3 regions of the Vibrio sp. B1FLJ16 genome follow, and region 2 is predicted to be linked to each of the others. Evidence: predicted binding sites of a transcription regulator. Region 2 holds the regulator's gene; each other region holds the start of a gene.
What was found. The regulator PurR, encoded in region 2, represses purine synthesis genes. The targets are predictions, from matches to a motif close to TNANGNAAACGTTTNCNTNA.
Positions count from the first base shown of each region.

Region 1 (3,288 bases), 1.3 Mb from region 2:
AGTGTTAGATGACGCTCTTCTGTAGCCACACCAACTACTGCGTAAGGTGCACGCTCGCGCTTACAGATTGCATCGAATGCTTCCATATGCTCTGGCGCAACCGCAAGAACGTAACGTTCCTGAGATTCGTTACACCAGATTTCCAGCGGGCTCATGCTCAATTCATCATTTGGTACATCACGTAGCTGGAACTTACCGCCACGCTCGCCATCGTCACAAAGCTCAGGAAGTGCGTTAGAGATACCGCCCGCGCCCACATCGTGGATAAATGCGATTGGGTTTTCTTCACCTAGCTGCCAACAACGGTCAATAACTTCCTGACAACGACGCTCCATCTCTGGGTTTTCACGTTGTACTGAAGCAAAGTCCAGATCTTCTGCTGACTGACCAGACGCCATTGAAGAGGCCGCTCCTCCACCAAGACCGATGTTCATTGCAGGACCACCAAGTACTATTAGGCTTGCTCCAACTGGGATCTCTTTCTTCTGCACGTGTTCGTCACGGATGTTACCCATACCACCAGCAATCATGATTGGCTTGTGGTAACCACGCACTTCTTCACCTGCGTGAGAGGTCACTTTCTCTTCGTAAGTACGGAAGTAACCCAATAGGTTTGGACGACCAAACTCATTGTTGAATGCAGCACCGCCCAGAGGACCTTCAAGCATGATGTCTAGTGCGTTTACGATACGACCCGGCTTACCGAAGTCTGTTTCCCAAGGCTGTTCAAAACCAGGAATACGCAAGTTAGAGGTTGTAAAACCAACCAGACCCGCTTTTGGCTTACCACCGATACCGGTCGCGCCTTCGTCACGGATTTCACCACCAGAACCCGTTGATGCACCTGGCCAAGGAGAGATAGCCGTCGGGTGGTTGTGCGTCTCTACCTTCATCAAGATGTGCGCATCTTCATGGTGGTAAGTGTATTGACGAGATTTCGGATCTGGGAAGAAACGACCCACTTTAGAGCCCGTCATTACCGCTGCGTTATCTTTGTAAGCAGACAGAACGTGGTCTGGTGTCGTTTCGAATGTGTTTTTGATCATCTTAAACAGAGACTTCTCTTGGTCGACGCCGTCGATAGTCCAGTCTGCATTAAAGATCTTATGACGACAGTGCTCTGAGTTCGCCTGGGCAAACATCATCAGCTCGATGTCGTTTGGATTACGACCTAGCTTAGTGAAGTTCTCTACTAAGTAATCAATTTCATCTTCTGCTAATGCCAAGCCAAGTGAAACGTTTGCTTCTTCAAGCGCAAGACGACCACCAGCTAAGATATCAACGTGAGCTACTGGAGCTGGCTCTGCCACAGCAAACAGTGCAGAAGCGGCTTCAAGTTCAGTAAACACCGTTTCCATCATGCGATCGTGGATTAGAGCTTTCACTGTGTCGATTTGAACATCAGAAAGTGTCGCAGATGTTTCTACGTAGTACGCCGTACCACGCTCCAGACGCTTAACATTGTCCAGACCACAGTTAATAGCAATATCGGTAGATTTAGAAGACCAAGGCGAAATAGTGCCAGGACGAGGCGTAACAAGAAGTAGAAGACCTTCAGGCTCATGCTCTTCGATCGTTGGACCGTAAGTCAGCAACTTTTCTAGTTTTTCTAACTCTTGTTCATCAAGGTCAGATTTTAGATCCGCAAAGTGCATAAACTCGGCGTAAATGCCAGTTACAGGCAGATCTTGTTCACGACAAAGTTCCAGTAGTTTATTTACACGAAACTCAGAAAGAGCTGGGGAGCCACGCAAAATTCTCATGTGCTTAGGTCTCTTATGCAATTGATTGAGGTAATATTGGAATAAATTCAGTAACTTATTAGCAAAATTTCGAACTTATACCAATTCTACCTCTCCTTTGCGAGCGCATTATATAGCAATTGTTTTTGTGATGTAACACCAAAAGCAACCGTTTGCGTCAATTTTTTCTTCAAATATGCGCTACACCCAAAATGTCGATAAAGTACGCAATGTCGCACTCGATGTGTGTGATTCACTTTGCCCCGCCACTTCGCTTTGATATAAAGGTAATCAGAGATTTCCCTAGAAGTACCAATTAATGCAAATTAGCCAGTTCAACCGACTCAAGCGCAGCGTCCTACTTTTCGCTTCTGTGCTACTACTTTCTGCCTGCCAAATTGAGTCGGATCCAAAAAGTGAATTCGAAAAAATCCAGGAACGTGGCGTTCTTAGAGTTGGCACACTCAATAACCAGTTGTCTTATTACATCGGGCCGGATGGTCCTGCTGGTCTGGATTACGAACTTGCGCGCAAGTTTGCCGAAGAACTCGGTGTGAAACTTGAGATTAAACCCGCCTTCCGACAAGCCGACTTATTTCCGGCATTGAAGAAGGGCGATATTGATATAATTGCCACGGGGCTAAATCAAACGCCTCAAGCCATGAAACAATTTCGCCCGGGACCGACCTACTACTATGTCAGCCAGCAAGTCGTCTATAAAAAGGGGCAACTGCGTCCTCGCGACATTGAGGGCTTAATCAAATATCAAGCAACGAAAGACAGTGAATCAGAAGAAAACAGTAGCGCTGCCGGTACTCTGAAAATAGTCGAGCAATCGCAGTATGTGCCGACACTGAGTGCGCTAAAGGAACAGTACCCTGAATTACAGTTTGAAATCGTTGGCGATGCAGATGCGAGAGACTTACTTAAAAGCGTTTCAACCGGAGACCTGCGATTTACGGTCACCGACTCGGTCGAGCTGTCTCTGGCTCAGCGCCTTTATCCTGATTTAGCTTTGGCTTTTGAGTTAACGGAAGATCAACTGTATCCTGGTTTACCCGCCGTTCAGAGGATGAAAGCCTCTACGGTATGCTGATAGAGTTTTTCGGCAACATTAACCAGTCAGGTGAACTGGCAACGTTAGAAGAGAAGTATATCGGCCATATTGAAGCTTTCGATTATGTAGATACTAGAGCTTTCATCCGCGCACTTGACGATAAACTGCCAAAGTGGGCTCCACTGTTCCAGAAATACAGTGAAGAATTTGACTGGCGTTTAATCGCGGCTCTGGCTTATCAGGAATCTCACTGGAAACCAAAAGCCAAATCCCCGACTGGTGTTCGCGGAATGATGATGCTGACCTTACCGACAGCAAAAAGTGTTGGCGTGACAAACCGCCTGGATCCGGATCAGTCTGTCCGTGGTGGTGTTGAGTATCTGCGTCGTATCACAGCTCGTGTTCCTGACAGCATCAATGCTCATGAAAAAATATGGTTCGCACTGGCCTCTTACAATATCGGTTACGGGCACATGCTCGATGCAAGGC
Region 1 covers NZ_HG992749.1:712,823-716,110, reverse strand. Annotated here, with positions in the region: gene purL (phosphoribosylformylglycinamidine synthase) at 1-1,763, opposite strand, end outside; partial or broken gene mltF (membrane-bound lytic murein transglycosylase MltF) at 2,062-3,288, shown strand, end outside.
Region 1: a site for PurR is predicted at 1,904-1,923, ahead of purL (phosphoribosylformylglycinamidine synthase). Genes of this name have one in related genera too.

Region 2 (3,288 bases):
CTGCGGTTTTAGAAGTTTAAGGAAATTTAGCTGAATACTTATCTCGAAAGAGCGTTTTTCAACTCTTCTCGTCTAGATTGAGGTACGACGCTCCAATGAGTGCCGTTTATTGCGCCTTCTAAGGCCCAGAGCAGTTCAATGCTAACCTTTGCTGAGTGAGAGTCACGTATCGCTTTATAAGCGCTTAGTGCACCTTCTTCTTCAAGCTGTTCTACTGATTCAATACCAGCTTTTTTTAGCATTCGCTCTGTAGCGAGCCTTAAGTTAGGCAGATCTTTCAATCTGTCTGGCTTGCTAGTTGCTTGTTGTTTTTTTTCTAATTTAGCTTGTTCTAATGACTGCTTCGCCACTTCGACTAAGCGCTCACTTGATTCCCATAAGTCGTTGGAAATCGCGTAGTACTTAGTAACTACCGGAAACCCACGCTTTTTATAAACGTACGGTTTTAGTCCTTGTGTCTCGAAGTTAGATGAAGTCTGTTGGTCTGCTCGTATATGAAGTTGATCATTTACAACAAGTGCAAACATCGTTTCATCTGCGAAAAGCCCGAAGCCACCAAACATAGAGCGCGACTTGATCGTGCCAAGTGGCTCAAATAGCTTCATAGAATCTTTGAGTATCGGTTTATCCATGATGTGTTATCTCGGTGTAATTAATATTACGCCACCAAAAGTCAGGTCCGAGAGAATAGCAAATACATACAAGAATAATGTCATTAAAGGGTAAACTCATTATATGCATATTTGCCATCGGCAACCCCGCTACCTTTCATTCTATCAAATGGTTAAGGCCGGAAGCTTTGCGTCCCACCCTTTCGGATGGTTTGCCCTGTGCGTGACCATATGAGGATACTTGTTATCTTGAATTAACATCACGTTTTAGCGATCAAAATGTGATTTTCCTTCAAAAAATTGCAAGGTATTTATGGGTGCTTGTTCATATGTAAAAGATGTGATTATGCATGAGCTAGTTACTGTGTGATATGGATTGTAATTATATAAAACAGTGCTTTACTAATGTTATTTTTACGGTATGGGACTACGATAAAGAGACTAAAAATTTAATTTATCTGGATAAAAATAAGCGCTCATTAAGAGCGCTTATGGAGAGTTAGTTAAGTTTCTTTACCGTATTTCGGACGACCAACTCTGGTTGCATTTCAAAAATGCGTTTTTCGTGGTCTTTATCTTTAATACGTTCTAGTAGAATTTCGAACGCATTTTTACCAACACGACGTTTAGGTTGGTGAATCGTCGTCAATGGCGGAGAGAAGTATTCTGCCAACTCAATGTTGTCATAACCAATTACGGAAATATCGTCAGGGATCTTGATGCCGTTTTGCTGTAAGCGACTCATAAGGCCTAATGCCATCGTATCGTTAAAGCAGAAAACCGCTGTTGGGCGTTTTTCCATTGCCGTAATTTTATCCGCAACCAAAACAGCAGTGTCACACTCGAAATTCCCTTCAAGAATCCAGTCTTCATTCACAGGAATGTTTGCTTCTGCCATTGCTCGGCGGAAGCCGACTATACGCTCTTTACAGGCTAACTTATCAAAATGGCCGCTTAGGCAAGCAATATCAGTATGACCGTTTTCGATCAGATATTTGGTTGCGATGTAACCGCCTTCTTCTGAGTTATCCATGATTTTGTCGGCTTGTGAACTTTCCGGACCCCAGTCCATGACAACTTTTGGAATGTTAGAGTGGCGGTCGAGCATCTCATTTAGCTCTTCCGTTAAGTCAGAACACATGACTAAGATCCCATCAACGCGTTTTTCCGCAAGCATACGAATGTAATCGCGTTGCTTTTCGTAGATACCACCGGTATTACATAAGATCAGTGTGTAACCTTGACGGTAACAGTAGCTCTCAACACCATCAATGACTTCAGAGAAGAACAGGTTAGTCGATTGCGTTACCAACATACCAATAGTACGAGTTGAGTTACATTTCAGACTGCGAGCAACCGCACTTGGTGCATAGTTAAGCTCATCAACTGCTTTCATAACTTTTTCTTGCGTTGCTTCTGCAACAAAACGCGTCTTATTGATAACGTGTGAAACTGTGGTGGTTGAAACGCCGGCTAATCGAGCAACGTCTTTTATAGTGGCCATAAATGGTGTCCTGTATCGAGCTACTTAATATACCATTGAAGATAAACCGTTCTGCCTAATCCCTTTCGCAAACTCAGTGCAATAATCGCTTGCACACAGAGTTCGCATAGCGTTGGTTTCTCCTGAAACAGTAAAAGGTTTGTAGCGATATAATAGGCTGAGGCTGCCGATTTTCCTAAATTGAGCGAAATAGCGAACTTCAACCTGTAAAGAAAACACAAAAACCGCTATTATTTCAGCGGTTTACATGAAAATCATATTTAATCGTTTGCGTTCACATTTTAGCTCTATATGGACGAGCTCGCAATAATAACAGCAATAATTTTGCGTATTTCAAGTCACATTTTGATGGCTAAAAAAGTTAGTGTTTTCAATCAGGTTAACGCAAGAGAAAATCCGCAAACCTGGTGTGAGAATTTTCTGAAAAAAGACAATGCCTATTCACCAGTAAGATAAGTACTGTCTAGTTTGCAAAATGCAACGAGTAATTGTGCAACGCTGGCATAGAAACCAAACTCATCTAATTGATGACACTTTGCAGAGAATTGAGGCAACCAAGACATGAGTTGATGCTCAATGAAATGGTTCTGCTGAACAAAGGCTTCTTCCATATGCTTTTCCTGCTCGTACTCGTTGGAGCGAATGATCATGTTGCCCAAAAAATCGAGTTCTACGGCTAGGTGATCAGCAGGTTCGTTAAGTTTGTCATCGACTTGTACACCAAAATCTGCCATCAACTTTGCCATTTCTTCCGCTGGCTTATCGTTTAGTAAACCAGATTTACCGATATACATAGAAGCATAGGGCAGAGCACCGTACTTTTCTGTTTTAAGAAACAATTCACAAAAGTCAGCTGCTAATTCAAGCTGAGCGTCTTCACGGTCTTGCAGCCGGTTTAGTGCATCGACGAGGTTATTAACCGCGAGTTTCAGAGACTCGTTTTCACCTAAGCCAGCTAAAAAACTACGAATTTCTACACTGTGGTAAGCCTCTAGATCTTTGTCGGTCAGCTCTTTGGCGAACAAGCTAGAAAACCACCAGTAAATTTCGGCACGTTTTTCATTAAAAGCTTTCACTTCTTGCATTTCAGGCTCCTGAATTATGCTTTATGTTTTGCATCAGAATATAAATAACGAATGTCCTTTAAGTGTAATCAAATAAAATGAACAGCAG
Region 2 covers NZ_HG992749.1:1,981,068-1,984,355, reverse strand. Annotated here, with positions in the region: gene KHN79_RS09000 (TfoX/Sxy family DNA transformation protein) at 39-632, opposite strand; cyclic di-GMP riboswitch class I at 749-838, opposite strand; gene purR (HTH-type transcriptional repressor PurR) at 1,111-2,115, opposite strand; gene torD (molecular chaperone TorD) at 2,553-3,200, opposite strand.

Region 3 (3,288 bases), 210 kb from region 2:
ACTCAGTAAGCTGCTTGATTGATGACGCTTCTTTTTCAAAGGCTTCTTTTGACGCTAATAAATGAAGTTTAAGTATCAATTCATTGCCTTGAACACGCTTCACCGCACTTCCTGCGACAGAGTTGAGTTTCTTCAGAGCACTTTCTAAACGGAAAAAGTCTGACGCTGAATTGACGTTCACCACTTTCATAGTGATACCATCTGAAGCCTCATCAGTCACAACTACCGCGCTCTTACTTGCGTAGTAGTCGGTAATACCATCAATCGTTGCGGCAATAGCATTGGTTCCTGATGCAGAGCCACTACGAGGCGCGCGGTGAGAAATCAGAATTGCAGATGGTGATTGATCGTATAGTGTCCAGCGAACCTGATCGCCTAACACACGCAGAACAAGCACGGCTTCAACCGGATAACGTTGACTGGCTTTTGCAATTGGTTCGGCAAAGCCACCCCAGACATCGGACACATTTACACCTGTGACATCTTCAAAATCACCGACAGGAAATGTGATAGGCAGCCCTCGGGCATCTGCCGAGTCACGCAACCGTGAAAGATTCTGCGAGTCTGAATGTTCCCAGGCGATGCTACGCTCATAGGCTTGTTCTTCCACTACCCAGACAAGAATATTCGAACGGTAAGTCGACCATGTAGGCAACTGCGCCTGAGTTAGAAGAGTATGAATCTGACCGCCGTTGAAGCGCATCTTCAAACCAGGCTGACCATTAACCTGACCATAACTGAGTTGCGATATATAACGCGAATTTGAGCTCAGCGCTTTTTCAACAACGGGATGGCTTAATGAAGACTGAGAACCAGTCGCTCTGACAATGACTTCTTTCATGCCTTGTTCACGAGCCAAAGATTCACCGTTCTCCTGCTCACTATCAATGACCACTTCGGCACGATAGATATCTACCTTAGTCAGTGCATAAACTGGCAGGGACATCCAACCTATCAGTAAGAGAGCTAAATAGCGCATAGTTTCATTTTCCTCTAAACAAGAAACCGCATGATAAGCAACTATCAAACCTTGGGCAAGGCAAACCCGGGCAAATAGCTTCAAATTCAAACAACTTATCGTTATTTGATGCACACTAATCAGAGTACATTAATTCGCCAATCTTTACGCCCTAGAACCTTCTTACTTGTTTGTAGGACTTAAATAGTATCGTAATGCTCTTGTAGTACCTCAAATGTAAGAAGCACGTTGTTTCATACTTTTCTTTGCCGAAAATCTCATAAAATATGAATTCACGCTCATAAATCAGACAATTTTGCTACCAAATCTCTCTCAATACATACTTTAGCGATGTGAAATCATAAAAAAGTTTGATCTAATCATTGTTGCAAACGATTGCTAAATGATATTATTCGCCGAATTTGTCTGCGTATCTTTAATAGGGAATTATTATGAAAAATGCGTTACAAGGCGCTCAGATGCTCTTTGTCGCTTTTGGTGCTTTGGTACTCGTGCCTCTTCTGACAGGCCTTGACCCAAACGTTGCACTCTTCGGTGCCGGTGTCGGTACTCTCCTCTTCCAATTAATCACTAAACGATCTGTTCCAATTTTCCTTGCCTCTTCTTTCGCGTTTATTGCTCCTATCATGTTCGGTATCCAGACTTGGGGTATCGGCGCAACAATGGGCGGCTTACTCGCGGCAGGTATGGTGTATATTGCTCTTGGAGCGATGATTAAAGTTCGCGGTGTGGGCTTTATCCATAAAATTCTGCCACCTGTTGTTGTTGGCCCAGTTATTATGGTTATCGGTCTTGGTCTGGCACCAACAGCAGTAAACATGGCAATTGGTAAAACGGGTGATGGCGCGGTTCAGCTGGTTAATGGTGATGCGGCACTAATAATTTCAGCGGTATCGCTATTAACTACCATTGCATTGAGCGTATTTGCAAAAGGCTTTCTGAAGCTGGTTCCTATCGCAGGCGGTATTTTAGCGGGATACTCAGTGTCTCTTGCTTACGGCGTGGTTGACTTCACTCCGGTAGCACAAGCTGCATGGTTGGCAATGCCAAACTTCACGGCACCGGAATTCAATATTAACGCGATTCTGTTTATGATTCCGGTGGCGATAGCACCTGCTGTAGAACACGTAGGTGATATGTTAGCGATTTCAAATGTCACTGGTAAAAACTACCTTAAAAAGCCGGGTCTGCACCGCACTATCGCTGGCGACGGGGTTGCGACTATGGCAGCAGCAATGGTGGGCGCGCCACCAAATACGACCTATAGCGAAGTGACTGGCGCAGTTATGCTGACTAAAGCATTCAACCCAGTGATCATGACATGGGCAGCGATCACAGCGATCGTCCTGGCTTTGGTTGGTAAATTAGGTGCGATTCTTCAGACTATTCCAGTCCCTGTAATGGGCGGCATCATGATCCTACTGTTTGGTTCTATCGCAACTGTAGGTCTGAATACACTTATCAAAAACCACGTTGACCTTCATAAATCTCGTAACCTTGTTATCGTTGCGGTTACATTAGTGTTTGGTATTGGCGGTATGGCTTTCGGTATTGGCGAATTCAGCCTCCAAGGTGTGAGCCTGTGTGGTATCGTGGCAATCATTCTTAACCTGGTACTTCCAGACGATTTGGGTGAAAACCACGTTGTGGACAACGCACAAATGGAAGAAGAAAGCGCGAAGTAATTTTCGTCTGCACCGTCTCTATTAAAGCGGTGCCTTTTATTCTTCTAACTCTTTGTTAAGAAATAAGAGATACAAAAAAGGCTTGGTGAAAACCAAGCCTTTGTTTTTTCTATTCGGGTTAACTATTCACTAAAGAACGAATTACTTAGTACCGAAGATCTTATCACCCGCATCACCCAAGCCAGGGACGATGTAACCTTTGTCGTTTAGCTTCTCATCGATTGCGGCAGTGTATAGCTCAACATCTGGGTGAGCTTTCTCTAATGCTTCGATACCTTCAGGAGCCGCTACCAGAACAAGTACTTTAATCTGGTTACAACCTTTCTCTTTTAAAAGATCGATAGTTGCGATCATAGAACCGCCTGTTGCAAGCATTGGGTCAACAACCAGTGCGATACGCTCATCAATGTTAGAAGCTAACTTGTTAAAGTAAGGCACTGGTTCAAGTGTTTCTTCATCACGGTAGATACCGACAACACTAATACGTGCACTTGGCATGTGCTCAAGTACACCATCCATCATACCCAGACCAGCGCGCAAGATTGGCACTACCGTTACTTTTTTACCTTTAATCTGGTCAACTTCTACCGGACCATTCCAACCTTCGATAGTAACTTTCTCAGT
Region 3 covers NZ_HG992749.1:2,187,669-2,190,956, forward strand. Annotated here, with positions in the region: gene KHN79_RS09940 (DUF2066 domain-containing protein) at 1-979, opposite strand, end outside; gene KHN79_RS09945 (uracil-xanthine permease family protein) at 1,411-2,664, shown strand; gene upp (uracil phosphoribosyltransferase) at 2,806-3,288, opposite strand, start outside.
Region 3: a site for PurR is predicted at 1,343-1,362, ahead of KHN79_RS09945 (uracil-xanthine permease family protein). Genes of this name have one in related genera too.